DNA from 4 places in the Streptomyces sp. LN549 genome. Region 4 is predicted to be linked to each of the others. Evidence: riboswitches for the same ligand, from Rfam matches in the RefSeq annotation. Region 4 holds a riboswitch; each other region holds the start of a gene.
What was found. Region 4 has a riboswitch for cobalamin ahead of SH922_RS26815 (ribonucleoside-diphosphate reductase subunit alpha). Riboswitches for the same ligand answer to the same signal wherever they lie in the genome.

Region 1 (7,191 bases), 5.4 Mb from region 4:
CCGTCATGCAGGGGCAGGACCAGGACCTGCTTCCAGGTCGTGCCGTTGTCGGAGGTGACCCAAGCCCGCACCTTGCGCAGCCCGTCCACCGCGCCCGTGACATCTGCCTTCACGAGCAGGGGGAGACCGGCACGGGCCTGTTTCAAGTCGTTGAGCGGCGCGTCGAACGACACGTTGAGCACGCTCACCGGCGTCGCCGCCTCACCCCTGCCGCCCGGCAGACGCTAGGAACCGCCCATGGCCCGTCCGCTGCCGGGGGCCGCCAGGTGCGGAGTGCTGTCGTCGTCGAGGAACTCGACGACGGCCAGGGCGAACAGGGCACACAGCGCGATCCACACCGTGACCAGACCGGTCGGCCGGTCCCATGCCACCAGCACCGCGACGGCCACCACGACCACGGTCCAGTTCAGCGGTCGCCTGGCCCGGTGCACCCAGCGGCCGACCGGACCGCCCGTGAAACCGGCCGCATCCCGTACGGCCCCGATGCCGCCGCTCCACATCGCCATGACGCGGGTCGCGGCGCGGCCGGTTCCGGTGAGCCAGGCCGCGAGAGCCACCACCGCACCGACGGTCACCACCAGCCGGACCCCGGCGCGCAGATATCCCGCCAGGCCGTCGAAGACGGCACCAGCGGCCGGCTGGGAGACGTCGGAGGGGAGACTGTCGAGATAGAACGCGCGCCCCGCCCACAGGCCGAGCCCGAGCAGGGCGGCGCCCGCAGCGACCGCGAGCGCAGCGGTGACCAGGGCCCGTCGGCGGCGCACCGCGAGCAGTACCCCGCCCACCGCCACCACCAGCGTGACCACGGGAAGCCAGAATCCGAGGAGTTCGAGCGCCCGGAACCCCTGCTTGGCCTTGCCGACCGAGTCGGAGGTCAGGACCGTGAAGTCGGTGTGGATCTCCGGGATCTTCTCGGCGACCGTCAGACCGCGGTCGACGAGGCGCTGCTTCACCCGGTCGATGACCGGGGCGAGGTCCAGGGTGACGGTGTCGTCGGTCAGCTTCACAGCCCCGCCGCCCTCACCCGTCAGCGCCTTCACGACTGAGGCGTGCGCCTGTCGGTTGAGGTCACTCCACACCCGCTCGAAGGCGTCGCTGGTCACGAACTTCTCGACGGTCCCGTGCACGAAGTTCGTGACACCGGTGGTGAGCGGGCCGCTGAGCTTCCCGAGGGCCTTGTCGACGACCGGCCGGTCGTCGGGTGCGACGTCCGCCAACAGCGCGTCGATGTCCAGATGGGTCATGACGGCATGGGTGACGCGGTCGGTCACGGCCGCCTGTACATCGGGGTCGGCGGCAAGCGGCTCCATCATCGCCACATAGCGGTCCGTGTCCCCCGCGACGTCGCTCGCCCAGCTCGACACGATGCTCAGCGGTGTCAGTACGGCCGCCACCAGGATCAGCAGGACCGCGAAGAACGAACGCAGCCGCAGCCCGTGCCGCGCCGGGGCGCGGTCCTCCTCCAGCTGGGTCACCCGTGCACGAAGGGCTTCCAGTTCGGCGTGCTCGTCCGGTGCGGCCGACTGACCGGGGTCCCGTTCCATGACCCAAGGGGATGTCCTGGCCGCCCGCACAGCGCGGTGAGTTGCTGCATACGGGTGACGGGCGGCGGCCGGTACGGTGTCGTCCGGGCTCCCACCGGGCAGGGGCGGGCTGCCGCGGACGCCGGCTGTGAGGGTGTCCTGGAAGTTTCCTGATCGTTTGTGCTTTTATGACCACTATTTTCGACAGCAACGGCCCCTCAGGAGCCGGAACCGGGCGGGTCGCCGATCTGCTCGCCACAGCGCTCCTCGGTCCGGACGCCCGCCGCGAGCACGGCTTCTGGCGCCGGCTCGTCACCACAGAACCGTTCCGCCGGCCGCTCTGGCCGCCTCCCGGCCCCACCCCCGACGAGCGGCTCGCCCTGGCCCACGCACGGCTGCGCGCGCTCAACAGTGCGCTGGACAGCGCCGCCAGGCCGGCCTCCGACCCGCGCGCGCTCGCCGCCATGCACGAATGGCTCGCCCCCGTGGACCCGGCCCTCACCACCGTTGCGGGCATTCATTACAACCTTTTCCTCGGCAGCCTTCTGGACCACGACACCGACAGCACCCGCGATCTGTCGGACTTCCTCCGGCTGCGACGGATCGGCACCTTCCTCTGTACGGAGGTGGCGCACGGCAACGACGCCGCCGCCGTCGAGACCACCGCCACCTACGACCCCGCCCGGGACGGGTTCGTGCTCCACACCCCGCACGCCGGCGCACAGAAGTTCATGCCCAATACCAGTCCGGCCGGCGGCCCCAAGTCGGGGCTCGTCGCCGCCCGGCTGATCGTCGGGGGCGCCGACCACGGGGTCTTCCTGCTGCTGGTGCCGCTCACCGATGCGTCCCGGGCCCTGCCCGGGGTGCGGGTGCGCCGGCTTCCCGCACGGATGGGCAGCCCCGTCGACCACTGCCTGACCTCCTTCGACCAGGTCTTCGTGGGGCGAGGCGCTCTGCTCGGCGGCGTGCAGGGGCGGGTCGGCGAGGAAGGGGTGTTCCGCAGCGAGACCGAGGGGCGCAGGCACCGCTTTCGCGCGTCGATCGGACGGGTCACCGCGGGCCGGATCTGTATGAGCGCCAGCGCGGTGGGGTCCGCACGCGCCACGCTGGCCGTCGCCGTCCGCTACGGCGGCCACCGTTTCGTCTCGGGGAGCCGCCCGTCACCGCCTGTCCCGGTGATCGCGCACCGCAGTCACCACGGGCCGCTCGCCGAGGCCATGGCCACCGTCTTCGCGATGAGCCTGCTGCACCGGCGGGTCCTCGACCGCTGGGAGGAGGCGGCGGCAGGACCGCCCGCGGACCGGGAGGCGGCCGAGCGGCTGGTCGACGTGGCCAAGGGGTGGATCACCTGGCAGGCCCGGTCCGTCATCGTCGAATGCCGGGAACGGTGCGGTGCCCAGGGGCTGCTGGAGAACAACGGGATGACCGAACTCGTCACCGGCGTCGAGGGCGCCATCACCGCCGAGGGTGACAACCTGGCCATCCACTCCAGGGCGGCCGCGGGACTGCTCTTGGAGGCCGCCCGGGACCCGGACGAAGGTCCGGCGGCCGCTCCGCCCGGCGGCGACCTCACCGATCTGCGCTTCCTCGGCCGGCTCCTGGACCAGGTGGAGCGTATCTGGTTCGCCCGGGCGGCCGCACGGATGGCCCGGGTGGCGCACGGCGACCCGCTGGAGCGCTGGAACGAGGGGTCCGGGCCCGCGCTGCGGGGAGTGGAGGCCCATGCGTACCGGCAGGCAGCCCACGCGTACGAGTGCGCGCTCGAGGCCCTGCCCAGCGGCGAGGCCCGCGAGCGGCTGGGCGAACTGGCCCGGCTGTTCGCTCTGCGCTGGGTCGCGCGCAACAGCGGGGATCTGCTTGCGGCCGGCCACCTGACCGCTGGTCAGGTCGAGGGACTGACCGATGTCAGCGAGCAGTTCATCGCCGCCGTGAGCGGTCATCTGCCGGAACTGACCGAGTCCTTCGCGTTGCCCGGTGAACTGCTCGCCGACTGGCCCATCGCGGGAGCCCGCTACACGGACGCGTACGACGACGCGGGCGCCTCCTGGCACACCGCCGCGGCCCGGGAACCTGCCGGGGACGCACGATGACAGGCGCACCGCTGAAGGGAGCCGCAGCCCTGCCGCGCCGGGCGGCGGGCGCGCTCCGGTGCCTGGGCGTCCGCGTCGTCCTGCTGGCCTTCTGGGGGACCGCAGCCCTGCTCTCACGCTGGTGCGAGGGGGTGCGCACCCACGGTGGCGAATCGGTTCGCCGCAAGGCGTGACCGGAGCGGTGCGCCCGGACACTCCGGCGTCGGGGCGGTGCGCGGCCGCGCCGCCCCGTCCGCCCCACCGCCCGTGCCCGGGCGCACCGCCGCTGAGCTGCGCAGAGGCTCGTGGTAGCGTGCCGAGAGCCAGTCGAACTCCACGTAGGGGTCAGGGAATCCGGTGCGAATCCGGAACTGACGCGCAGCGGTGAGGGGGACGGGCGGGGCCACAGCCACTGGGAGACCCACGGTTTCCCGGGAAGGCGTCCCGTCCGCGTGAACCCGAGTCCGAAGACCTGCTGGCACCCGCGGTCCGGTACCGGGCTGCGGAACTCCGTACACCGGGCCCCGCGCATGGGCCCAGAGACGCCGAGGTACTTCGTGCCGCCCATAGCCGGCCCCACCCGTTCCGCCGCCCTGCTCACCGCCGCACTGATCCTGCTGACCGCCTGCGGCGGCGGCAGGGACAGCACCGCCGCCAAGGCCGGGGGAGCCGACGGCTATCCGGTGACCCTGCAGAACTGCGGACGGACCGTCACCGTGGACGCGGCCCCGCAGCGCGCCGTGCCGGTCGACCAGGGATCGACCGAGATCCTGCTCTCGCTCGGACTGGCCGACCGGCTCGCCGCCACGGCCACCTGGACCGACCCCGTGTTGAAGGGCTTGGAGAAGGCCAACGCCGGCATCCCGAGGATCTCCGACAACCGGCCCTCGTCGGAGAAGGTCCTGGATCAGGAGCCCGACTTCGTCAGCGCCTCCTTCGAGTCGACGCTCGCCAAGGGCGGTGTCGCCCCACGCGAGCAGTTCGAGGCGCTCGGCGTCCCCACCTACGTCTCGCCCGCCGACTGCACCGCCAAGGACAACAGCAAGGACGGTGACGGTGTCCGGACCGGCGCCCTGACCATGGACAGCGTCTACCGCGAAGTACAGGACCTGGCCAAGGTGTTCGGCGTTCCCGAGCGCGGCGAGAGACTCGTTGCCGAGCTGCGCGCCCGGGTGCGCAAGGCGACGGGAGGCATCGACGCCTCAGGCGCCTCCCTGATGTACTGGTTCGCCAACTCCGAGGCCCCGTACCTGGCCGGCTGCTGCGGAGCGCCCGGCATCATCACCCGGGAACTCGGCGCGAAGAACGCCTTCGACGACACCCACGAGGAATGGCCCCAGATCAACTGGGAGACCGTCGCCGACCGCAACCCGGACGTGCTGGTCATCGGCGACCTGACGCGCAAGTCGCAGACCGCCGAGAGCGCCGCGAAGAAGATCGCCTTCCTGGAGTCCAACCCCGCCACGAAGAACATGGACGCCGTCCGGCACAAGCGCTACGTGCTGCTCAGCGGCCAGGCCATGAACCCGACCATCCGGACCGTCGAGGGTGTGGAGCGCGTGGCAGCCGGCCTGCGTACCTTCGGGCTCGCGAGGTGACGGACACCGAACAGGCCGCGGCACCGCGCGAGGACGCGAGTGTGCACGCCAGGCCCGGCCGGCGGGGCGCCCGGCGTGTCCGGGGCGGACTCCTGTGGGCCGGCGGGCTCCTGCTGCTGGCCCTGTCCGTCGCCCTCGCCGTCACCATCGGCCCGGCCCGGATCTCCGTCGCCGACGTCTGGTCCACGGTCGCCTCCCACCTCGGTGCCGGTGAGTCGCGGCTCAGCCCGATCCGCGACGGCATCATCTGGAACCTGCGCATGCCGCGCACCCTGCTCGCCGCCGTCTGCGGCGCGGGGCTCGCGGTCTGCGGCACCGTCATGCAGTCGCTGCTGCGCAACCCGCTCGCCGACCCCTTCGTCCTCGGCGTCTCCTCCGGGGCGTCGACCGGCGCGGTCGTGGTAGTCGTTCTCGGCGTCGGCGGGGGAGCGGTCTCCCTGTCGGCCGGGGCGTTCATCGGGGCGCTCTGCTCCTTCGCCCTGGTCCTGCTGCTCAGCCACACCCTCGGCGGCAGCACCGACCGGGTCGTGCTGTCAGGGGTCGCGGCCATGCAGCTCTTCTCCGCGCTCACCTCCTTCGTCGTGATGACCGCCGCCGACGCCGAGCAGACCCGCGGGGTGCTGTTCTGGCTGCTGGGCTCACTCGGCGGCGTCGGCTGGAGCGATGTGTGGACCTGCTCCGCCGTGCTCGCCGTGACGCTGCTGATCTGCCTCGGCCACGCCCGTACGCTCGACGCCTTCGCCTTCGGCCAGGACGCGGCAGCCACCCTCGGCGTCCACGTCGGCCGTACCCGGATCGTCCTGTTGTGCGCGACCGCGCTGCTGACCGCCGCACTCGTGAGCTCGGCCGGTGCCATCGGGTTCGTCGGACTGGTGCTGCCGCACGCGGCCCGTGCGCTCACCGGTTCCGGGCACCGCAGGCTGCTGCCGGTCACCGCGCTCGCCGGGGCCGTCTTCCTGGTCTGGGTCGACACCCTCGCCCGGACCGTCCTCGACCCGCAGGAGGTTCCGGTGGGAGTCGTCACCGCCCTGATCGGGGTACCCGCCTTCGTGCTGGTCCTCCACCGCACCAGGCGGACCACATGACCCCGACCACCCCCGGCGGCCTGCGGGCCGACCGGGTCAGCAGGGAGGCGGGCGGCCGCCTCATCCTGGACGGTGTCTCGCTCGCCCCGCCGCCGGGCGCCACCATCGGGCTGATCGGCCCGAACGGTTCCGGAAAGTCCACCCTGCTGCGGATCCTGGCCGGAGTTCTGGCCCCGGACGCGGGCGTGGTCACCCTCGACGACGATCCGCTGGCCGCCATAGGGCGCCGCACCGTGGCCAGACGGGTCGCGGTGGTCGACCAGCACGCCGTCACGCAGGTCGAGCTGAGCGTCGTGGACGTCGTGCGCCTGGGCCGCATCCCGCACCGTCGCGCCTGGTCGGCGCCGGGGGCAGCGGACGAGGCGGCGGTGCGCGAGGCCCTGGAGCGGACCGGTCTCGCCGACCGCCGTGACCAGTCCTGGCACACACTCTCCGGCGGGGAGCGCCAGCGCGTCCAGATCGCCCGTGCGCTGGCCCAGCAGCCGCGTGAACTCCTGCTGGACGAACCGACCAACCATCTGGACATCCAGCACCAGCTGGAACTGCTGTCCCTGGTCACGTCCTTGCCGCTGACCGCCGTCGTCGCCCTGCACGACCTCAATCTGGCCGCGATGTTCTGTGACCGGATCGTGGTGATGAACGACGGACGGGTGGTCGCGGGCGGCAGCCCGGCGGAGGTGATCACCGAGGAGCTCATCGCCGACGTCTACCGCGTGTCCGCCGTCGTGACACCGGACGGCCCGCAGGGGCGGCCCTCGGTGCGCTTTCGTCCGGAGCGGTCCTCACTCCGCATCGGGCAAGACTCCCGAGCGGGCTGACTCCCTGCCGCGGCCCGGCTGCTCCGTGCCCCGGAACGCAAGGGGCGGACCCTCGTGCGGGGCCCGCCCCTCGCTGGTGCGGTACGGCCGTGCGGCGC
Region 2 (7,191 bases), 2.7 Mb from region 4:
CCGAGGATCACAGTGGCCGCGAGGCCGGGGGCGGTGACGGTCGGCAGGTCCGTGTGGTGCTGGAAGTGGGGCTCGACGGCGCGGTGGGCATCGGGGAGGGCGACCCAGAGCTGCGCGCCGTGCAGCAGTGCGGCGTGCGGCCTGGGGCTCTCCTCGGAGTGGCTGATGGCGCGGCCGGAGGTCATCAGGCCGAGTTCGCGCGGGCGGATCGTCTCCAGGCTGCCCAGGCTGTCGCGGTGAAGGACCTCGCCCTCATGCAGCCAGCTGACCGTCTGCAGGCCCATATGGGGGTGGGGCGGCACCTGCATCCCGGGTTCGTCGGCGATGTCGTCGGGGCCGTAGTGGTCGACGAAGGCCCAGGCCCCGACCATGCGGCGGCCCAGGTTGGGCAGCAGTCTGCGGACCTCGGTGGACTCGCCGAGCCGGACGTGGCGCGGAGTGAGGAGTTCACGTACGGGTTCGGCGACGACGAAGCCCCGCCCTCCGCAGACGGAGAGTGTGGCCTGGCGATCGAGATTGCTCATGACGCTCAACCTATTCCCGTGCGACTCCGGGCGGGCGGCACCCACGCCGAATATTTAGTGGAACATTAAACCACCCGTGAGTGTTGTGGCGTGTGGATACGTACGGGAACGGCCCGGCGGCGCCCTCGACCGAGGAGGTCACATGAGCGACACCTACTACGAGTTCGGTACCGCAGCCGAGCGCTGGGACCGTGCGCAGTTCTTCTTCGGGTCGAAGGAGTACACCATCGCGGCCCGGATTCTGGGCGGGCTCGTCGAGGAGGCGCCGGAGCTGGTCGCGCCCCGGTTGCTGCTGGCGCGGTCCTACTACCACTCGGCGCGGCTCGTCCGGGCCGAGACGGAGCTGCGCGAGGTGCTGGAGCGCGACCCCGTCGAGCAGTACGCACGGCTGATGCTCGGCCGCACGCTGGAGCGTCAGGGCCGGCAGGCCGAGGCGGACACGCAGCTGCGGATGGCCGCCGCACTGTCCGGGGACTTCACCCCGGCCGGTAGCGCCTGACCGCCGCACGTACCGGGCCGCACCCGGAAATCCGGGTGCGGCCCTGCCGTACCGCGTGATACCTCACAGGGCATGACCGACCTCGTCACACCACGCCTGCTCCTCCGTCCGATGACTGTCGCCGATGCCGAGCAGGTGGCGGCGGGACGGCCGGCGGACGGTGTGCGCTGGGCTCCGGGCTATCCCTGGCCCGGGGAGGTGGCGGCGGCCACACGCTTCCTCGAAACCTGCGCGGCCACCGGCGATCCCAGCCCGTTCGCGAACTACGGGATACGACGCCGCGAGGACGGGCTGGTGATCGGCGGAGTCGGGTTTCACGGGGCACCCGACGACAAGGGACACGTGACGATCGGGTACGGACTCGTGCCGTCGGCGCGCGGCATGGGGTACGCGTCGGAGGCGCTTCGCGCGCTGCTGCGGTTCTCCCGCGAGCGAGGCGTCGCGTGCGTGCACGGGGACACCGACCTCGACAACATCGCCTCCCAGTGCGTCATGACAGCAGTGGGCATGCGTCTCGTGAAGGAGGACGCACTGCTGAAGCACTACCGGATCGACTGGGACGCGCCCGCCGGGTCGGAGTGAAGGCGGCTTCCCTACGCACAGAGCCCGCCGGGATATCCCCGGCGGGCTCTGTGCGTGCAGTCGGCACCCTGCGCAAGTCCTGCCGCACACCGGCACGCCGTGCGTGCCGGCGTGCGGGGCCTGTGGTTGCTCCCGGACTCAGCCGGCGACGGTTGCCGGCCGGCTCCCCGTAGCGTCCGTGGCCCTGACCGCCCCCGGTTTCGGAGCCAGCAGTCGTTCGGTGAGGTACCCGAAGACCAGCCCGAAGGTGGTCCAGAGCGTGACCTGCACCGCGAGCGTGGCGAGCCTGAACTCCCAGAGCAGAGCTGCCGGGAAGTCCTTTCCGACCTCGTTGAACGAGGGCAGGAAGGCGTAGGCGAGCCCGATCACCAGCACATAGCCGGCGGCCGCGGTGATGGTGGCGTTCCAGTTGCCCAGGCGGGGAGCCAGCCGCTTGCCGAGGATGACGGCGGCGACGGCCAGCAGGACGCTGAGCGCGACCATCAGGAAGAACAGGGTGGTGCGTCTGCCGATGGTGTCGGGGTTGCCGACCGCCGGCGGATTCGCCGGGTACTTCAGGAATGGCACGACGTACACGGTCAGCAGGGCCGCTCCCGCGATCAGCGCCGCCGTCGCCCTGGGGCCGAAGCGGCCCATCCGGCCGAGGGCGTAGCAGAAGACGAGTGCGGCGATGCCGCCGACAGCGACGCCGAAGACGAGTACACCGGTGGCGAGGCCGACGGTGGACTGCATGGTGCGACTGACGAGTTCCTCGCCACCGCCGTGGTCATGGCTGTGCGTCTCTTCGAGGGCGATGGCCGCGTCGACGCGGGACTCGCCGAGGAAGTAGGCGACCAGAAGTGCGAGCGCACCCGCGACGAGGCCGGCCAGCATGCCGCGGACCAGCAGAGCTCTGACAGATATGGAGTTCATGAGGGGTTCCCCTGGGTCAACCGGTTGGATCAGTGGCAGGGGAAACCGAGGAGGTGGCGCCCGTCGTGGACCCACTCGTGCACGCCTTCGCCCGAGATGAGCGCGGTGGCGCCCTGCTCGGCGCCGACGAAGTACAGCAGGATCAGCATGAGGATGCCGAAGAAGGCCGCCCAAGGGGCAATGGCCTTCAGCGAGATGGGGGTGATGGCGGGTGCGACGGCGGCGGGGGCAGCAGTCTGTGCCATGGCAGAACCTCCTGGGGGAACACGCGTCCCGATCGTGGTGCCTGAGACGAAGATGCTGGGTCTGACTTCCCGTGCAGATACGGGTTCACAGTGGCGCGACCGTGCCGGATTCTCACCGGACTTCCGTCACACCTTCGTCTTGTCGCGACCATACCGCCTGGGAGCGGGCGCCGCCATGGTGCCCGTGGACAGGCCGGCAGGCCCCGGATGCCATGGTGTGCTTGGCCAAGTGGCCACAGTTCAGGGAGTTGAGAGCGGGTATGACGGTACGGGTGATGTTGATCTCACCGGCGATGAACGCCGCACTGCGCGAGGCCCGGTTCGCGGGTGATGCGCCGCTCGACGACTCCGGGCTCCGGCAGGCCCGGGCCGCAGCGCAGGGCGTCCCCGCCGCCGACCTGATTCTGCACGGACCGTCCGGACGCTGCACCCTGACGGCCGGCGCACTGGGGCTCCGGTCAGCAGCCGATCATGCCCTCGGCGACTGGGAGTTGGGCCGATGGACCGGGGCGCGGCTGGACGAGGTGAGTGCGAGTGAGCCGGAGGGGGTGGCGGCGTGGCTGGCGGACCCCTCCGCCGCTCCGCACGGGGGAGAGTCGCTTCTGGACCTGTGCGTCCGAGCGGGCGCCTGGCTCGACTCGCTGCACGGCAGCGATGACGGGCGGGTACTGGCGGTGGTCGAGCCCGCTGTCGTGCGAGCCGCCCTCGTCCATGCACTGGCCCTGCCCCCGCAGGCGTTCTGGCGGTTCGACGTGGCCCCGTTGACGCTGACCGAGTTCAGCGGCAGGTCGGGGCGGTGGAACCTGCGCTGCGGCCGGCCGCTCGCGGCGGTACCGGTGGGCTGACCCACGCACCGGAGCGGGCGAGGACGCGTACGTACAAGAACTGTGGTTGTGCAGGAGCCTTGACACCCTCTTGGTTCACTTCTTAAATCACGTAGTGAACTAAGGCCTCACCTCCCCCATGTGACCACCATGCCCCCACTTGTCATATGCATGGCGATCGCATGCCCCTCCGTCCCGCACGGGAAGGAAAACCCATGAGTTCCCCCCACCTGACCAGGCGTCTCCTGGTCTCCGCACTCTCGGTGCTCGCTCTGGTATCGGCCACGTCCGGTCTCGCTGCCGGGGCCCCCGCGCCGTCGTCGACCGCCCGAGGCGCCGGCGCCGCACGGGCGGCGGCTGCCGTGACGACGTTCGCCGACGAGTTCGACGGCGCCGCCGGTTCGGCGGTGAACGGCAGCAAGTGGCAGATCGAGACCGGCGACAACGTCAACAACCACGAGCGGCAGTACTACAAGGCCGGCAACAGCAACGCCGCGCTGGACGGCCAGGGCCATCTGGTCATCACCGCGCGCAAGGAGAACCCGAACAACTACCAGTGCTGGTACGGCACCTGCCAGTACACCTCGGCCCGGCTGAACACCTCCGGGAAGTTCACCCAGACCTACGGCCACGTCGAGGCCAGGATGAAGATCCCGCGCGGCCAGGGCATGTGGCCGGCCTTCTGGATGCTGGGCGACGACATCGGACAGGTCGGCTGGCCCAACTCCGGCGAGATCGACATCATGGAGAACGTCGGCTTCGAACCCTCCACCGTCCACGGCACCCTGCACGGCCCCGGCTACTCCGGCTCGGCCGGCATCGGCGCCGGGTACACCCTTGCGAACGGGCAGGCCTTCGCCGACGCCTTCCACACCTTCGCCATCGACTGGGCGCCCGACTCGGTCACCTGGTCCGTCGACGGCAACGTCTACCAGCACCGCACCCCCGCCGACACCGGCTCCAACACCTGGGCCTTCAACAAGCCCTTCTTCCTCATCCTCAACCTCGCCGTCGGCGGATACTGGCCCGGCGACCCCGACGGCAACACCGCCTTCCCCCAGCAACTCGTCGTCGACCACGTCCGCGTCACCACCAGCGACACCCAGCCGACGGCCTGAGACAGCCGGCACGGCGGCCATCGGTCCCGGAGCACAGCCCGAGGGGGGCCGTGCTCCGGGACCCTTGCCCGACGACTCCGAAGCGCTCGCGCCGTGGCTACTTCCCGCCCCTGCGCGCCTCGTTGAGCCTCGCGTCCAGGGTGATGGCCGCATCGATCATGGCCAAGTGCGTGAACGCCTGCGGGAAGTTGCCCAACTGCCGCCCGGTCAGGCCGATCTCCTCCGAGTACAGGCCCAGGTGGTTGGCGTAGGTGAGCATCTTCTCCAGGACCAGTCGGGCCTGGTCGGTACGGCCGGCCCGCGCCAGGGCATCGACGTACATGAACGTGCAGAGGGAGAACGTTCCCTCGGAGCCGCGCAGGCCGTCGGGCGACGCCTCGGGGTTGTAGCGGTAGACCAGGCTGTCACTGACCAGCTCGCGTTCCATCGCGTCCAGCGTGGACTTCCACATCGGATCGTCCGGCGTGATGAAGCCGACCGTCGGCATGCGCAGCAGTGACGAGTCGAGCACGTCCTCGCCGTAATGCTGCACGAAGGCCTGCTTCTTCGGGTCCCATCCCCGGCTCAGTACCTGCCGGTAGATCTCGTCCCGGGCCTCCACCCAGCGGCCACGGGCCGCCGGGCGGCCGTCGTCATAGGCGATCCGCACGGCGCGGTCGAGGGCGACCCAGGACATCACGCGGCCGTAGGTGAAGTCCTTCCGGCCGCCACGGGTCTCCCACAGCCCTTCTCCTGGCTGGTCCCAGTGGTCGACCAGCCAGTCGAGAAGGGTGTGCAGCGCGTTCCAGCCCCGGTTGTCGAGGTGCATGCCGTGCTGGTGCGCAAAGTAGATGCTGTCGAGCGCCTCACCGTAGATGTCCAGTTGCAGCTGGCTCGCCGCTCCGTTGCCGATGCGGACCGGGGCGGAGCCGCCGTACCCCTCCCAGTGGTCCAGGGTCTCCTCGACCAGGTCGGACGAGCCGTCGACGCGGTACATGATGTTCAGCGGCCCGGTGCCGCTTCCGTGGTCGGCGTCCTCCTTCACGCGGTCGTGCAGCCAGCTGATGAAGGCCGACGCCTCTTCCCTGAACCCCAGGCCCAGCAAGGCGTACACCGAGAACGACGCGTCACGGATCCAGGTGAACCGGTAGTCCCAGTTGCGTTCTCCACCCAGTTGCTCGGGCAGAGCCGTCGTGGGGGCTGCGACCAGGGCACCGGTCGGTGCGTACGTCATGAGCTTCAGGGTCACGGCCGAACGCTCCACCGCTTCCCGCCAACGGCCCGTATAGGTGGACTGGCCCAGCCAGGAGCGCCAGAACCCGACGGTCTCGTCGAAGAGCCTCTCGAACTCCGCCACCGGGACCTCGTGCGGCGGCCCGCCGGGCGAGGATTCCATGACCAGGCCGCGCCGCTGTCCCGCTCGCAGAGTCAGGGTGAAACGCAGGTCGTTGTCGTTCGGGCGGATGCTCAGCAGCCGCTCGTCCTGCCGCTCGCGGACGGCGTGGACAGCAAGATCCATGTCCTTCGATGTGAACAGGGCCCCGTGCTCCGAGATGTGCAGCTCGTGCGGCTGCCGGCCGTAGTCGAAGCGCGGAGCGATCTCCCCTTCGAACGTCATGCTGCCCCGGACACAGCGCAGCATCCGGACCAGACGGTGCCGGTCCGTAGCGGTCGCGCCGGTCACCGGCATGAAATCGACCACCTCACCGGTGCCGGCCTCGGTCATGAAACGCGTGACCAGAACGGCGGTGTCCGGGTGGTAGAGCTGCTTGGTGGTGTAGCTCTCCGCGACCGGTCCGACGGTGAAGTGGCCACCCTTACGCCGGTCGAGAAGAGAGCCGAAAACACTGGGCGAATCAAAGCGCGGACAGCAGAACCAGTCGATCGTGGCATCGGTCGTCACGAGCGCCGCGGTCTGCAGATCACCGATCAGGCCATGGTTCTCGATCAGGGGGTATTCATCCATCTTGAGCCCCTTTCGGCCCCGATGGACAAGCCTAGGCCACTGAGGACAGCCCGTCCTGGCGAAGGAACAGCGCGAGGTGGCGGCGGGGGTCCACCGCCACACCGACGACCGCATCTCGCCGGGCACCGAGCAACCCGGCTACCGGCCGCACTCGCGGTCGAGATCCACCGCCGGTCGTTGAGCACGCCGTCCGGGGGCCGGCCGCACCTAGGGCCTCTCGTTTGGATCATGCCGGGCTCGCGGGCTCTGGCGCCGCACCTCGCGGCGTTGCCGTCAGTCGGCATGGCTCCGCCATGACTCCCTCCTCCGCCTTGCGACGCACGGCGGAGGAGGGAGCTCCCTGATCCGGCCTGATCCAAACGAAAAACCCTAGTGACCTGAGTCGGAGATTCGTCGTTGGTTGGGTGTGAGTCGTCCTGGACCGAAACTTGCGGCGTTGTCGGTAACTGATGCACAGCGGGCTGTGCTTGAGGGGTGGGTGCGTCGTCGCTCGACGGCTCAAGCACTGGCCTTGCGGTCGCGGATCGTGCTCGAGTGCGCCG
Region 3 (7,191 bases), 3.9 Mb from region 4:
GCAGGCCACCGAGTTCCCCGGGGATCTCCACCTCACGGAATTCGAGGCCGAGGGCCGTGGCGGGGTCACCGCTGTGGAGCTCCGGCGTGATGCGGACCTTGGCGCCGGGGCGCAGGGTGCCGCGGTTCACGCGTTCCAGCCGCCGTACGACGGTGTCGGGGGCCTGGTGGGCCTGGTCGATCACCGGCCCCACGACGGCGTGGACGTCGTCGCCCACCAGCCCGTAGGTGCCTGGCCGCAGCGACGCGAGGGAGCGGGTCAGGGTGACCTGCCCGGCCGCCGTCGCATGCACGGTCAGTCTGCGGTCCGCGGGGAGGGGACGTCCGGACGGCGCCTTGAGGGCGACGTCGCCGGCGTACCGGCCGGCCGCGACCGCTGCCGCGCCGACGCCGAGGATGGTGGTGACGGCTGCTGCCGTTGCTGTAGCCAGGCGCACGGCTTCAGCTTCACGGTCCGGGCCGCGTACGGCCAGCGGGCGGGGGCCGTACGGTGACCTGCCCCCCGCGCAGGGCGGTTCCTGCCCCCGCCCCGCACGGTGACCTGCCCCCGCCCTGCACGGTTCCTGCCCCCGCCCTGCGCGGTTCCTGCGCGGCCTCCGCCAGGGTTCGGCCGGCGGACGCCCGTCTCCCAGGCCGGCGGAGGCCCGTCCCTCAGCCCGGCTGCTGCCCGTACCCCTTCAGCGCTTCCTTGACGTCACTCAGCTGCTCCGGCGTGAGCAGGGCCGGGGTGCGGCCGGGTACGGAGCTTGCGGCGAGCCAGAGGCGGCACAGCCATTCGAGCTGGGCGGTCCGGTCGTACGCCTCGTCGAGGGTGGCGCCGTGAGTGACCGTGCCGTGGTTGCCCAGCAGGCAGCCGGTGCGGTCGCGCAGAGCGGCGAGCATGTTTCCGGCCAGTTCGTCGGTGCCGTACCGGGCATAGGCGGCGACCCTGACAGGGCCGCCCAGCATCGCGGCGGCGTAGTGGACCGACGGCACCTCGGTGACGAGCGTGGAGACGGCCGTGGCGTGCACCGCGTGGGTGTGCACGACGGCGGCCGCGTCGGTGTTCCGGTACACCGCGAGATGGAGCGGGAGTTCGCTGGTGGGGACCATGTCACCGAGGACCTGGTTGCCCTCCAGATCGACGCCGACCACATCCTCGGGACGGAGCCGGTCGTACGGCACTCCGCTCGGGGTGACCAGCACGGTCGCGCCGACCCGCGCGGAGACGTTGCCCGAGGTCCCCACGACCAGCCCCTCGGAGGCCGTCCTGCGGGCGGTGGCGACGACCGCACCCCAGGTCCGTTCAATCGAATCCCGCCACTCGCTGCTCATACGAAGATCCTTTCAACGGATGAGCGGCCCACTGCCACCCCTCCCCGAAGGCCCGCCCGAACTCCGGATTCCGGGCCCACACCGGCCTGTGCCGGAATCCCACCGTCACACGGCGGGTAAAAAGGGCAACGGCACTCCGGTTGGGGTCACCACAACGCCCTGCTCAGTTCATCTTCCGTTCACTCAGATTGCCTACGGTCCACGTGCCACTGACGTCGAACGATTGCCTGGGTAAATGGAACACATCACGCTGCTGCTCGCGATTGTGATCGTGACAGCTCTAGTGTTCGATTTCACGAACGGTTTCCACGACACCGCCAACGCGATGGCCACGACCATCTCGACCGGCGCACTCAAACCCAAGACAGCGGTGGCCATGTCCGCCGTTCTCAACCTCGTAGGCGCGTTCCTGTCGGTGGAGGTCGCCAAGACGATCTCCGGCGGGATCATCAACGAAGACGGACTCAGAACCGAGGTCATCTTCGCGGCGCTCGTCGGCGCCATCCTGTGGAATCTGCTGACCTGGCTGGTCGGCCTGCCGTCCAGCTCCTCCCACGCACTGTTCGGCGGCCTGATCGGCGCCGCGGTGATGTCCGCCGGCTGGTCGTCCGTCGACGGCGGCACCGTCGTCACCAAGGTGCTGCTTCCCGCGGTCGCCGCACCGGTCGTCGCCGGTCTGGCCGCGCTGCTGGCCACCAAGCTGACGTACCGCATCGGCGGGAAGGCCACGGGCGGCGCCCAGGAGAAGGCCACCGCGAAGGGTTACCGAGCCGGCCAGATCGCCTCGGCGGGGCTCGTATCACTCGCGCACGGCACCAACGACGCGCAGAAGACCATGGGCATCATCACGCTCGCCCTGGTCACCGGTGGCGTCCTCGCCCCCGGCTCCAACCCGCCGGTCTGGGTCATCGTGTGCGCCGGCCTCGCCATCGCGCTCGGCACCTACCTGGGCGGCTGGCGCATCATCCGCACCATGGGCAGCGGCCTGACCGAGCTGAAGCCGCCGCAGGGCTTCGCCGCCCAGACCAGTGCGGCCACCGTCATCCTGGCCTCCTCGCACCTCGGCTTCTCCCTCTCCACCACCCAGTCGTGCTCCGGTGCCGTCATGGGCGCGGGCCTCGGCCGCAAGGGCGGCGTGGTCCGCTGGTCCACCGCCACGCGGATGTTCGTCGCCTGGGGTCTGACCCTGCCCGCCGCCGGTCTGGTCGGTGCGGGCGCGGAGTTCCTCACCAAGCAGGGCACCTGGGGTGTCGTGGTCGTCGCCGCGCTGCTGATCGCGGGCTCCGGTGCGATCTGGATGCTGTCGCGCCGCAAGCCCGTCGGGCACGGCGATGTCGCGCCCGGCGGCCAGGACGAGGGCGCGGCGGCCGGTGACGACGAGCCCGCGGGCGTCGTCACCACCGCCATCGCGGCCGTCAGCCCGCCGCCCACCGCGGCTGCCCAGACCCACGGCCTCATGGCCACCATCCCGGCCCCGGCCGGACCGGTCACCGACCCGGCCCGACCCGCCACGGTCTAAGAGCCTCCGGTAAGGACAGATCCACATGAACATCGACTGGGCAGCCCTCGGCACCGTCTTCGGCGTCTCCCTCGTCGCCACCGTCGCGCTCGTGGGGCTCTTCACCCTCGGCATCGTCGGCCTCTCCAAGCAGCCGGAACCGGCCGCACAGGACGGATCGGCGGGCGGATCGCTCGTGCTGGCCCGCACCGGCGCGTACGTCTGCTTCGGGCTGTGCGCCGCGGCAGTGGCCTACGGCATCTACCTGATCGTCGCCTGAGCCCCACCACCCACTCCCCGCTCCTTCGCATCGGGCCGGACGCACCACGTGTGCGTCCGGCCCGATGTGCGTCTGAGCACACTGCACCGTCGCAGGTCAACGGCAAGTTGACGGGCGTTCGCAGAGCGTGGTGGACTGCCGGAGCCATTACGGCGACAGCAGAGGAAGCCGGTGCGAATCCGGCGCGGTCCCGCCACTGTCACCGGGGAGCAGTCCCCCACCACGGAAGTCACGGTCCACGCAAGCGGACTGGAAGGCCGGGGGAACTGCGGATCCGGAAGCCAGGAGACTCTCGTCGCCGTCACGTCGAACCAGGGCGCGGACCCTGAGTGAGGACATATCGCCATGCCCGGCTGCCGTGCGTCCAGTCCTGTGCTGCTCCTGCCAGCAACTGCCTGTCCCAGGGTCCTTCGAGGCGCAACGGCCGGCTGAACCGTGCGTGCCGATCGCATCTTCGCGTACGGCGCCACAGCCGGCCTGATCGGCGATCTGCTGCTCGGTGACCCCCGCAGGGGGCACCCGGTCGCCGCCTTCGGGCGGGCCGCGGCAGGCGTCGAACGCCATCTGTGGCACGACCACCGCGGCTGGGGCGCACTGCACACCCTGGTATGCGCCGGAGGCGCCGCCGGCGGTGCCGCGCTGGCCGCCCGTGCGCTGCGCCGCCACCCTGCCGCGTCCGTCGCCCTGACCGCGGCCGCCACCTGGTCCGCCGTCGGCGGTACGTCGCTGGGGCGCGAGGCCCGGCCCATCGGCGATGCCCTGGCCGCCGGGGACCTCGGCCTGGCCCGTGAGCGGCTGCCGCATCTGTGCGGCCGCGACCCGCAGTCCCTGGACGGCCCGCAGATCGCCCGCGCCGTCGTGGAGTCCGTCGCGGAGAACACCTCGGACGCCGTCGTCGGCGCCCTGGTGTGGGGCGCGCTGGGCGGGGTCCCCGGGCTCGTCGGGTTCCGGGCCGCCAACACGCTCGACGCGATGGTCGGCCACAAATCGTCCCGCTACCGGCGTTACGGCTGGGCCTCGGCCCGCCTCGACGACCTCGCGGGCTGGCCGGGCGCCCGGCTGACGGCCCTGCTCGCCGTGACCGCCGGGGGGCGGCCACGGGGAGCGGTCCGGGCCTGGCGGGCCGACGCGGCCAAGCACCCGAGCCCCAACGCGGGCCCGGTGGAGGCCTCGTTCGCGGGCGCGCTCGGCGTACGGCTCGGCGGGACGCTCGCCTACGGCGGCCGGGTCGAACACCGCCCCGTGCTCAACGGGGACACCGGCCGGGCGGTGGAGAGCGAGGACATCGAGCGTGCCGTACGGCTGTCGCGCCGGGTGAGTGCGCTGGCCCTCGGCGTGAGCGTGGCGGCCCGCCTGGGCGCGGGGCTCGCGGCACGACGGATCGCGGGGGCCCGTACCGCGGGGGCCCGTACCGCAGGAACTCGACTCTCAGGAACTCGACTCTCAGGACGGAGACCGACATGAGCGGCGGACTGCTGGTCGCCGGGACCACCTCGGACGCGGGCAAGAGCGTCGTCACCGCGGGCATCTGCCGCTGGCTGGTGCGCCGGGGCGTGAAGGTGGCGCCGTTCAAGGCGCAGAACATGTCGCTCAACTCCTTCGTCACCCGCGAGGGCGCCGAGATCGGCCGCGCCCAGGCCATGCAGGCCCAGGCCGCCCGGGTCGAGCCGACCGCCCTGATGAACCCGGTCCTGCTCAAGCCCGGCAGCGACCGCTCCAGCCAGGTCGTCCTGATGGGGCGCGCGGTCGGCGAGATGAGCGCCCGCGGCTACCACGGCGGCCGCCAGGAGCAACTTCTGTCCACCGTCGTGGACTGCCTGGAGCAGCTTCGGGGCACGTATGACGCAGTGATCTGCGAGGGGGCGGGCAGTCCGGCCGAGATCAATCTGCGGCGCACGGACATCGTGAACATGGGCATCGCACGGGCGGCACGCTTCCCGGTGGTGGTCGTCGGCGACATCGACCGCGGAGGGGTCTTCGCCTCGTTCTTCGGTACGACGGCGCTGCTCTCGGCCGAGGACCAAGCACTGATCGCCGGCTACCTGGTCAACAAGTTCCGCGGTGACGTCTCGCTGCTGGAGCCCGGCCTGGACATGCTGCGCGATCTCACGGGACGGCCGACGTACGGGGTGCTGCCGTTCGCCCACGGCCTCGGCATCGACGAGGAGGACGGCCTGCGGGTGTCGCTGCGCGGCACCGTACGGGAGTCGGCAGTCGCCCCACCGCACGGCGAGGACATCCTGCGCGTCGCCGTGTGCGCCGTGCCGCTGATGTCCAACTTCACCGATGTGGACGCGCTCGCCGCCGAACCGGGCGTCATCGTGCGGTTCGTGGACCGTGCCGAGGAACTGGCCGACGCCGACCTCGTCATCGTGCCCGGCACCCGCGGCACCGTGAAGGCGCTCGCCTGGCTGCGCGAACGCGGGCTAGCCGACGCGCTGCGGCGGCGGGCCGCCGAGGGCCGTCCGGTCCTCGGCATCTGCGGCGGCTACCAGATCCTCGGCGAAGAGATCGAGGACGACGTCGAGTCGCGCGCCGGGAAGGTCGACGGGCTCGGGCTGCTGCCCCTGCGCGTCCGGTTCGACCGCGAGAAGACCCTCGCCCGGCCGGTCGGCGAGGCACTCGGCGCCCCGGTCGAGGGGTACGAGATCCACCACGGCGTCGCCGACGTGCGCGGCGGCGAGCCGTTCCTCACCGACGGTCAGGGGCAGCGCCTCGACGGCTGCCGCTCCGGGGCCGTGTGGGGCACCCACTGGCACGGCTCGCTGGAGAGCGACGAGTTCCGCCGCCGCTTCCTGACGGAGATCGCGCGGGCCGCCGGCCGGCGCTTCGTCCCCGCCCCCGACACCTGCTTCGCCGGGCTGCGCGAGGAACAGCTCGACCGCCTCGGCGACCTGATCGAAGAACACGCGGACACCGACGCGCTGTGGCGGCTCATCGAGTCGGGCGCACCGACAGGACTTCCCTTCATCGCCCCCGGAGCACCTGGAGCACGCGCATGAACGCCCCACTGACCGCCCCGCTGAGCACCGTGCTGTTGTTGTCGACCGCCGACACCGACCTCCTCGCCGCCCGCGCCTCGGGCGCGCCCTACCGGATCGGCAACCCGACCCGTATCGATGTCCAGGAGGAACTCCCCGCTCTGATCGAGGGCTCCTCCGTCGCCGTGGTCCGCCTGCTGGGCGGCAGGCGTGCCTGGGAGGACGGGCTCGCGACGCTCAAGGCCTCGGGCATCCCGACCGTGCTGCTCGGCGGTGAGGCGGTGCCGGACGCGGAGCTGATGGCCGAGTCGTCCGTACCGGCCGGGGTCGTCGCCGAGGCGCTGCGCTACCTGGTGGAGGGCGGCCCGGGGAACCTCGTCGAACTGGCCCGATTCCTCTCCGACACCGTCCTGCTGACCGGGCACGGCTTCGCCGAACCGCAGAAGATGCCCGAGTGGGGGCTCCACGGCAGCCGTACGTTCACCGAGGGCCGCCCGACCGTCGGCGTGCTCTTCTACCGGGCGCACCACCTCTCCGGCAACACCTCGTTCGTCGACGTGCTGTGCGACGCCGTCGAGGCACGCGGCGCCAACGCCCTGCCCGTGTACTGCGGTTCGCTGCGCGGCGCGGACGCCGGGCTGTACGAACTGCTCGGCCGGGCCGACACCCTGGTCGCCACCGTCCTCGCAGCCGGCGGCACCCGCGCGTCGGACGCCTCCGCCGGAGGCGACGACGAGGCCTGGGACATCGGGGCGCTCGCCGATCTGAACGTGCCGGTGCTGCAGGGGCTCTGCCTCACCTCCTCGCGCGCCGCATGGGAGGCGTCCGACGCGGCCCTGACCCCGATGGACGCGGCGATGCAGGTCGCCATCCCCGAGTTCGACGGCCGGCTGATCACCGTGCCGTTCTCCTTCAAGGAGCAGGGCCCGGACGAGGTGCCGGTGTACCGCGCCGACCCCGAACGCGCCGCGCGCGTCGCCGGGATCGCCGTGCGCCACGCCGTCCTCAAGCACAAGACCAACGCCGAGAAGAAGCTCGCCCTGGTCTTCACCGCCTACCCGACCAAGCACTCCCGCGTCGGCAACGCCGTCGGCCTGGACACGCCCGCCTCCGCGGTCC
Region 4 (7,191 bases):
TCACCCGGTGGTTCCACCGCTGGGCGCTGCTCGCGGGCTGGGCGGTCGGCATGGCGTACGGAACGCTCGCCGCGTACGGCGTCGCCAGCCCGACCCAGAAGCACTTCGGCGGGTCGTCCAAGGAGATCCCGGGCCTCGGCGAGATCGGCTACATCGGTCTGACGGCCTTCGTGCTGAACGTCGTGGTGGTCGTCGTCCTCACCTTCGTCCTGAACGCGGTGAAGGCGCCGGCCGGGGTCGACGAGACCTCTCCGGGCGACTACACCGCGGACGCGGGCGACCCGGGCGTGAAGACGGAGCTCCCGCCGGCCACCGCCGGTGCGCCGGGCGGCCACTGACCGCCACCTGCGTGAACGGGCCGCCGTGCGCCTCCGGGGAGGGGTGCGGCGGCCCGTTCGCGCGTCCTGCGGAAAACCCTTTGCGGCCACGGCCCGTGGGTACGGCAGACTTCCGCCCATGGACATAGCGATCCGGCCGGTCGAGCCCGCCGAGCACGCGCTCCTCGGCGAGATCACCGCCGAGGCCTATCTCGGCGACGGGCTCCTGGACTTCGGCGCCGACGATCCGTACCTGGTGCAGCTGCGCGACGTACCCCGCCGGGCCGCCGAGGCCGAGGTACTGGTGGCCGCCGACGCGCGGGGCCGCGTCCTGGGCGGGGTCACCTACGCCCCGCCGGGCAACCCGTGGGCCGACATCGCGACGGCCGACGAGGCCGAGTTCCGGATGCTGGCGGTCTCCCGCGAGGCCCGCGGCGCCGGGGCGGGCGAGGCGCTCGTACGGGCCTGTATCGACCGCGCACGGGGCACCACGGGGGTCACGGGGCTCGTCCTGTCGACGCAGCCGGCCATGCACGGCGCCCATAGGATCTACGGGCGCCTCGGCTTCGTACGGACCCCCGAGAGGGACTGGAGCCCCATCGCCGAGCTCAAGCTGCTGACGTACCGTCTGGAGCTCGGGCCCCTGCCGTAAGGGCGCACTTGGAGGGTCCGAGATCTCGCACGACACAACATGTGGGGGCTGCCGCATCCGGCAGCCCCCACATGTATGCTCGTGCTCGCTGTCGCCGCAGGGAAATCCGGTGTGAATCCGGAACTGTCCCGCAACGGTGTGTTCGGTGTGCTTTTGTGCACTCCCGAGTCCGAGGTCCTGCCGACAGCGCATCCGGCTCGACCGATCCGGATGCCCAGACGTCCGGGCCTCGTGGATGGGCCGGTGGACGCCGCACGGAGCGCTGCCCTGCCGGGTCCCGCTCCGCCCGGCTGCCCCCGCTCCCCGAAGGCCCGGAGCCGAGCGAGGGAGAGCACCGCGTGACCATCGCGCCAGCCGATCCGGTTTCAGCGGCCGAGTCCGAAGCAGCCGAGGCCGAGACGGTCCGGTCCGGCGGACCCGCGAAGGACAGACCGGGGACCGCACTGCTGCGGACCCTGACCGACCTCACCGCCGATCTGCCCGACACCGACCCCGGACGCGTCGCCGCCGCCGCGCTGCGCGGCCGTAACGCCCGGTCGGACGAGGCCGAGCTGCGCTCGCTGGCCACCGAGGCCGCCGCGGGCCTGATCTCCGAGGACCCCGCCTACTCCCGGCTCGCCGCCCGTCTCCTCACCCGCACCATCGCGGACGAGGCGGCCGGGCAGGGCGCGACGTCATTCTCCGCCTCGGTCGCCGTCGGGCACCGCGAGGGCCTGATCGCCGACCGCACCGCCGAGTTCGTGACGCTCCACGCGGCCGCCCTGGACGCGCTGGTCGGGCAGTCGCTCGCCGACGGCGCCGACGACCGTTTCGGCTACTTCGGCCTGCGCACCCTGCACAGCCGCTACCTGCTGCGCCACCCGCTCAGCCGTCAGGTCATCGAGACGCCGCAGCACTTCATGCTGCGCGTCGCCTCCGGGCTCGCCGAGGACACCTCCGAGCGCGCCCTGGACGAGGTCGCCGCGCTGTACGGGCTGATGAGCCGGCTGGACTACCTGCCCTCCTCCCCCACGCTCTTCAACTCCGGCACCCGCCACCCGCAGATGTCCTCCTGCTACCTGCTGGACTCGCCGCTGGACGAGCTGGACTCGATCTACGACCGCTACCACCAGGTGGCGCGCCTCTCCAAGCACGCGGGCGGCATCGGCCTCTCGTACTCCCGCATCCGCGCCCGCGGTTCACTGATCCGCGGCACCAACGGGCACTCCAACGGCATCGTCCCGTTCCTGAAGACGCTCGACGCCTCCGTCGCCGCGGTCAACCAGGGCGGCCGGCGCAAGGGCGCCGCCGCCGTCTATCTGGAGACGTGGCACGCGGACATCGAGGAGTTCCTGGAGCTGCGCGACAACACGGGCGAGGACCAGCGGCGTACGCACAACCTCAACCTGGCGCACTGGATCCCCGACGAGTTCATGCGCCGGGTGGACGCGGACAGCGCCTGGTCGCTGTTCTCCCCGGCCGACGTGCCCGAGCTGGTCGACCTGTGGGGCGACGAGTTCGACGCCGCCTACCGCGCGGCCGAGGCCAGGGGCCTGGCCCGCAAGACCATGCCGGCCCGTGAGCTCTACGGCCGCATGATGCGGACCCTCGCCCAGACCGGTCAGGGCTGGATGACGTTCAAGGACGCCTCCAACCGGACCGCGAACCAGGCCGCCGAGCCCGGCCGCGTCGTGCACTCCTCGAACCTGTGCACCGAGATCCTCGAAGTCACGGACGACGGCGAGACGGCCGTCTGCAACCTGGGTTCGGTCAACCTCGGCGCGTTCGTCGCCGACGGCGGCATCGACTGGGAGCGGCTCGACGCCACCGTCCGTACCGCCGTGACGTTCCTCGACCGGGTCGTCGACATCAACTTCTACCCGACCGAGCAGGCCGGCCGGTCCAACGCCCGCTGGCGGCCGGTGGGTCTGGGCGCGATGGGTCTCCAGGACGTCTTCTTCCAGCTGCGGCTGCCGTTCGACTCCGCCGAGGCCCGCGCCCTGTCGACGAGGATCTCCGAGCGCATCATGCTCGCGGCCTACGAGGCGTCCTGCGACCTCGCGGAGCGCTCGGGCCCGCTGCCCGCATGGTCCGAGACGCGCGCCGCCCGCGGTGTGCTGCACCCCGACCACTACGACACCGAGCTGAACTGGCCGGAGCGCTGGGACGCCCTGCGCGCCCGGGTCGCGAAGACCGGCATGCGCAACTCCCTGCTCCTGGCCATCGCGCCGACGGCGACGATCGCCTCGATCGCGGGCGTGTACGAGTGCATCGAGCCGCAGGTCTCCAACCTCTTCAAGCGCGAGACGCTCAGCGGCGAGTTCCTCCAGGTCAACGCGTATCTGGTGGACGAGCTGAAGAAGCTCGGCGTGTGGGACGCGCGGACCCGTGAGGCGCTGCGCGAGGCGAGCGGCTCGGTGCAGGGCTTCGCCTGGATCCCCGAGGAGGTGCGGGCGCTGTACCGCACGGCGTGGGAGATCCCGCAGCGCGGCCTGATCGACATGGCGGCGGCCCGCACGCCGTTCCTCGACCAGAGCCAGTCGCTGAACCTGTTCCTGGAGACGCCGACGATCGGCAAGCTCTCCTCGATGTACGCGTACGCCTGGAAGCAGGGGCTGAAGACGACGTACTACCTGCGCTCCCGCCCGGCGACCCGGATCGCCCGTGCGGCGTCCGCCGCCCCGGTCCCCGAGCAGGCACCCGCGCCCGACGCGGACGCGATCGCCTGCTCCCTGGAAAACCCCGAGTCCTGCGAGGCCTGCCAGTAATGAGCTCCAACGACCACAAGAACCTGCTGGACCCGGGCTTCGAACTGACCCTGCGGCCGATGCGCTACCCGGACTTCTACGAGCGCTACCGGGACGCGATCAAGAACACCTGGCACGTGGAGGAGGTCGACCTCCACTCCGACGTGGCGGACCTCGCCAAGATGTCGCCCGCCGAGCAGCATCTGATCGGGCGGCTGGTGGCGTTCTTCGCGACCGGTGACTCGATCGTCTCCAACAACCTCGTGCTGACCCTGTACAAGCACATCAACTCCCCCGAGGCGCGGCTGTACCTGTCGCGGCAGCTCTTCGAGGAGGCCGTGCACGTCCAGTTCTATCTGACGCTGCTCGACACGTATCTGCCCGATCCGGACGACCGGGCGGCCGCCTTCGACGCGGTCGAGGAGATCCCGTCGATCCGTGAGAAGGCGCAGTTCTGCTTCCGGTGGATGGACTCGGTCGAGAAGATCGACCGGCTGGAGACGAAGGCCGACCGCCGCCGTTTCCTGCTGAACCTGATCTGCTTCGCGGCGTGCATCGAGGGGCTGTTCTTCTACGGCGCCTTCGCGTACGTGTACTGGTTCCGCTCGCGCGGACTGCTGCACGGCCTCGCCACGGGCACCAACTGGGTGTTCCGTGACGAGACGATGCACATGAACTTCGCGTTCGAGGTCGTGGACACCGTCCGCAAGGAGGAGCCCGACCTCTTCGACGACGCGCTCCAGCAGCAGGTCACCGACATGCTGAAGGAGGCCGTCGAGGCGGAGCTGCAGTTCGGCCGCGACCTGTGCGGCGACGGGCTGCCCGGCATGAACACCGAGTCGATGCGCCAGTACCTGGAGTGCGTCGCCGACCAGCGGCTCACCCGGCTGGGCTTCCCCGCGGTGTACGGATCGGAGAACCCGTTCTCGTTCATGGAGCTCCAGGGCGTCCAGGAGCTGACGAACTTCTTCGAGCGCCGCCCGTCCGCCTACCAGGTGGCGGTCGAGGGCACGGTCGGCTTCGACGACGACTTCTAGTCGCGAGGCTCAGATCCTTGCCCAGCTCCTGACGTACGGACGCCGTGCGGCCCGCACCGGCCGCGCGGCGTCCGCCGTTTGCGGGGGTTCGGCGCTCCGGGCCCGTTCCGCCTCCCTCAGCTGGCGGTCGATGCGGCGTTCGCGGGCGATGCCGGCCATAGCCGGCAGCAGGAAGAGTGCGAAAACAACGGTTATGCCCAGGTAGTTCAGGAATGTGTTCATGCCTCTACTGTCGTCCGTGCGAGCAGAATCCGGCAGTGGCAGGACTGTCATGGAGCATCGAATTACTGCCACACTGGGGTCATGCTGAACAATGTCGCCGCCCTGCTGCTCGACGAGGTCAACCCTTTCGAACTCGGCGTCCTGTGCGAGGTGTTCGGACTCGACCGCAGCGACGAGGGTCTGCCGGTGCACGATTTCGCCGTGGTCTCCGCCGAAGGTCCGGTGCTCCGGACTCACGCCGGGTTCACCCTCACCACTTCCCACGGCCTCGACCGCCTGGAGGAGGCCGACCTCATCGCGGTCCCGGCCGGCAGCCGCTTCACCGACCGGGAGTTCCCCGAGGCGGCCCTGGAAGCGCTGCGCCGGGCCGTGGACCGCGGGGCCAGGGTGCTGAGCGTCTGTTCGGGGGCCTACATGCTCGGCGCGGCCGGTCTGCTGGACGGCCGGCGCTGCACCACCCACTGGCGGCACGCCGCCGAGCTGGCCCGCCGCTTCCCGCGGGCGATCGTCGAGCCGGACGTGCTGTACGTGGACGAGGGGCCCGTCATCACCTCGGCGGGCACGGCCGCGGGGATCGATGCCTGTCTGCACCTGGTCCGCCAGGCCTACGGGCCCGCCGCCGCCAACACCATCGCCCGGCGCATGGTGGTGCCGCCGCACCGCGACGGCGGGCAGGCGCAGTACATCAAGCGCCCGCTGCCCCGCACCCGCTGCGACACCGTCGGCGACACCCTGGCCTGGATGGAGCGCCATCTCGCCCAGGAGATGACCGTCGAGCAGCTGGCCGCCCAGACACACATGTCACCGCGCACCTTCGCCCGCCGCTTCCAGCAGGAGACGGGCACCACGCCGTACCGCTGGCTGCTGCGCCAGCGGGTGCTGCTGGCGCAGCACCTCCTGGAGACATCCGATGAAACGATGGACACGATCGCCGGACAGACCGGCTTCGGGAACGCCGCAGCGCTCCGCCACCAGTTCGTACGTTCCCTGGGCACCACGCCGAACGCGTACCGTCGGACGTTCCGCGGCCCGACCGGATTGACCGAAGCGGCCTGATCGTTTACGGAGCTTACGTCGGATCATTCGTCCAACTGATTCCCTCACCTGTCCATGGACCCGACCCCGGTCGGCGGTCCATGGTCGGGCACATGGACATCCGGATGGCAAGACGAAGGACGATCGGCGCCGTGGTGGCCGCGCTCGCCGCCACTCTGCTGCCCCTGCAGAGCGCCTCTGCGCAGGACGCACCGGCCACGGCCGCGCCGCCCGAGGTGCTGCCCTCGCTGCGCCAGTGGCAGTCCGGCGAGGGGGAGTTCACCCTCACCGACCGGGCCAGGATCGTGCTGGACGGGGTGCGGGAGCAGCGCACGGCGGCGGACGCGGCGCGGTTCGCGGGCGAGCTGGCCGGGAAGGCCCCGGTGTCCCGGGGCCTGGCCCGTTCCGGCGACATCGTGCTGCGCCAGGACCCTTCCCTGAAGGGCACGTTGGGCGCGGAGGGCTACCGCCTGGACGTCGGCGACCGGGTCACGGTCACCGCCGCGACGTCCACCGGTGTGTTCTACGGTTCGCGCACGGTGCTCCAGCTGCTGAACGACGACGGCCGGGCGGCGCACGGTTCGGCGACCGATGTGCCTGCCTACCGTGAGCGCGGGGTCGGGGTCTGCGCCTGCTACATCAATGTCTCGCTCCCCTGGTTCGAGCGGCTGATGAAGGACATGGCCTCCCAGAAGCTCAACCAGCTCTGGATCGAGGCGAAGGTCAGGAGCGACACCGACCCGGAGTCGGCGTTCTGGGGCTACTACACGAAGCCGCAGGTCCGCGCCCTGGTCGCGATGGCGAAGAAATACCACATCGACCTGGTGCCGGAGATCAACTCCCCCGGCCACATGGACACGTACCTGGAGAACCATCCGGAGCTCCAGCTCAAGGACAAGGACGGCGTCGCCTCGCCGCCCCGGCTGGACATCTCGCGGCCCGAGGCACTGGCGTACTACACCTCGATGGTGGACGAGGCCCTGGAGGTGTGGGACACCCGCACCTGGCACATGGGCGCCGACGAGTACATGATCGGCTCCTCGTACCCGAACTATCCGCAGCTGCAGACGGCCGCGACCGCGAAGCTCGGCGCCTCGGCCACCCCCGACGACCTCTTCGCCGACTTCATCAACCAGGTCAACGCCCATGTGAAGGCCGACGGCCGGTCGCTGCGGATCTGGAACGACGGGCTCGTCGGCCGC

Region 1: linked by a shared signal. The riboswitch ahead of SH922_RS02495 (ABC transporter substrate-binding protein) and the one ahead of SH922_RS26815 (ribonucleoside-diphosphate reductase subunit alpha) in region 4 are both predicted to bind cobalamin.
Region 2: linked by a shared signal. The riboswitch ahead of SH922_RS37735 (CbtB-domain containing protein) and the one ahead of SH922_RS26815 (ribonucleoside-diphosphate reductase subunit alpha) in region 4 are both predicted to bind cobalamin.
Region 3: linked by a shared signal. The riboswitch ahead of SH922_RS08695 (cobalamin biosynthesis protein) and the one ahead of SH922_RS26815 (ribonucleoside-diphosphate reductase subunit alpha) in region 4 are both predicted to bind cobalamin.

The regions. Positions count from the first base shown of each region.
Region 1 is NZ_JAZHRI010000002.1:523,706-530,896, reverse strand. It holds gene SH922_RS02515 (hypothetical protein) at 1-188, opposite strand, end outside; gene SH922_RS02510 (hypothetical protein) at 225-1,544, opposite strand; gene SH922_RS02505 (acyl-CoA dehydrogenase) at 1,712-3,613, shown strand; gene SH922_RS02500 (hypothetical protein) at 3,610-3,786, shown strand; cobalamin riboswitch at 3,900-4,087, shown strand; gene SH922_RS02495 (ABC transporter substrate-binding protein) at 4,150-5,190, shown strand; gene SH922_RS02490 (FecCD family ABC transporter permease) at 5,232-6,275, shown strand; gene SH922_RS02485 (ABC transporter ATP-binding protein) at 6,272-7,093, shown strand.
Region 2 is NZ_JAZHRI010000002.1:8,529,314-8,536,504, reverse strand. It holds gene SH922_RS37755 (pirin family protein) at 1-524, opposite strand, end outside; gene SH922_RS37750 (tetratricopeptide repeat protein) at 667-1,023, shown strand; gene SH922_RS37745 (GNAT family N-acetyltransferase) at 1,096-1,605, shown strand; gene SH922_RS37740 (CbtA family protein) at 1,744-2,517, opposite strand; gene SH922_RS37735 (CbtB-domain containing protein) at 2,547-2,762, opposite strand; adenosylcobalamin (AdoCbl) riboswitch at 2,807-2,902, opposite strand; gene SH922_RS37730 (histidine phosphatase family protein) at 3,023-3,607, shown strand; partial or broken gene SH922_RS37725 (family 16 glycosylhydrolase) at 3,802-4,698, shown strand; gene SH922_RS37720 (glycoside hydrolase family 15 protein) at 4,802-6,649, opposite strand; gene SH922_RS37715 (IS630 family transposase) at 7,056-7,191, shown strand, end outside.
Region 3 is NZ_JAZHRI010000002.1:1,972,940-1,980,130, forward strand. It holds gene SH922_RS08675 (alpha/beta hydrolase) at 1-436, opposite strand, end outside; gene SH922_RS08680 (class II aldolase/adducin family protein) at 651-1,313, opposite strand; gene SH922_RS08685 (anion permease) at 1,549-2,832, shown strand; gene SH922_RS08690 (hypothetical protein) at 2,858-3,091, shown strand; cobalamin riboswitch at 3,252-3,383, shown strand; gene SH922_RS08695 (cobalamin biosynthesis protein) at 3,527-4,555, shown strand; gene SH922_RS08700 (cobyric acid synthase) at 4,552-6,093, shown strand; gene cobN (cobaltochelatase subunit CobN) at 6,114-7,191, shown strand, end outside.
Region 4 is NZ_JAZHRI010000002.1:5,877,313-5,884,503, reverse strand. It holds gene mctP (monocarboxylate uptake permease MctP) at 1-338, shown strand, start outside; gene SH922_RS26820 (GNAT family N-acetyltransferase) at 457-969, shown strand; cobalamin riboswitch at 1,032-1,169, shown strand; gene SH922_RS26815 (ribonucleoside-diphosphate reductase subunit alpha) at 1,308-3,716, shown strand; gene SH922_RS26810 (ribonucleotide-diphosphate reductase subunit beta) at 3,716-4,732, shown strand; gene SH922_RS26805 (hypothetical protein) at 4,742-4,954, opposite strand; gene SH922_RS26800 (helix-turn-helix domain-containing protein) at 5,036-6,010, shown strand; gene SH922_RS26795 (family 20 glycosylhydrolase) at 6,115-7,191, shown strand, end outside.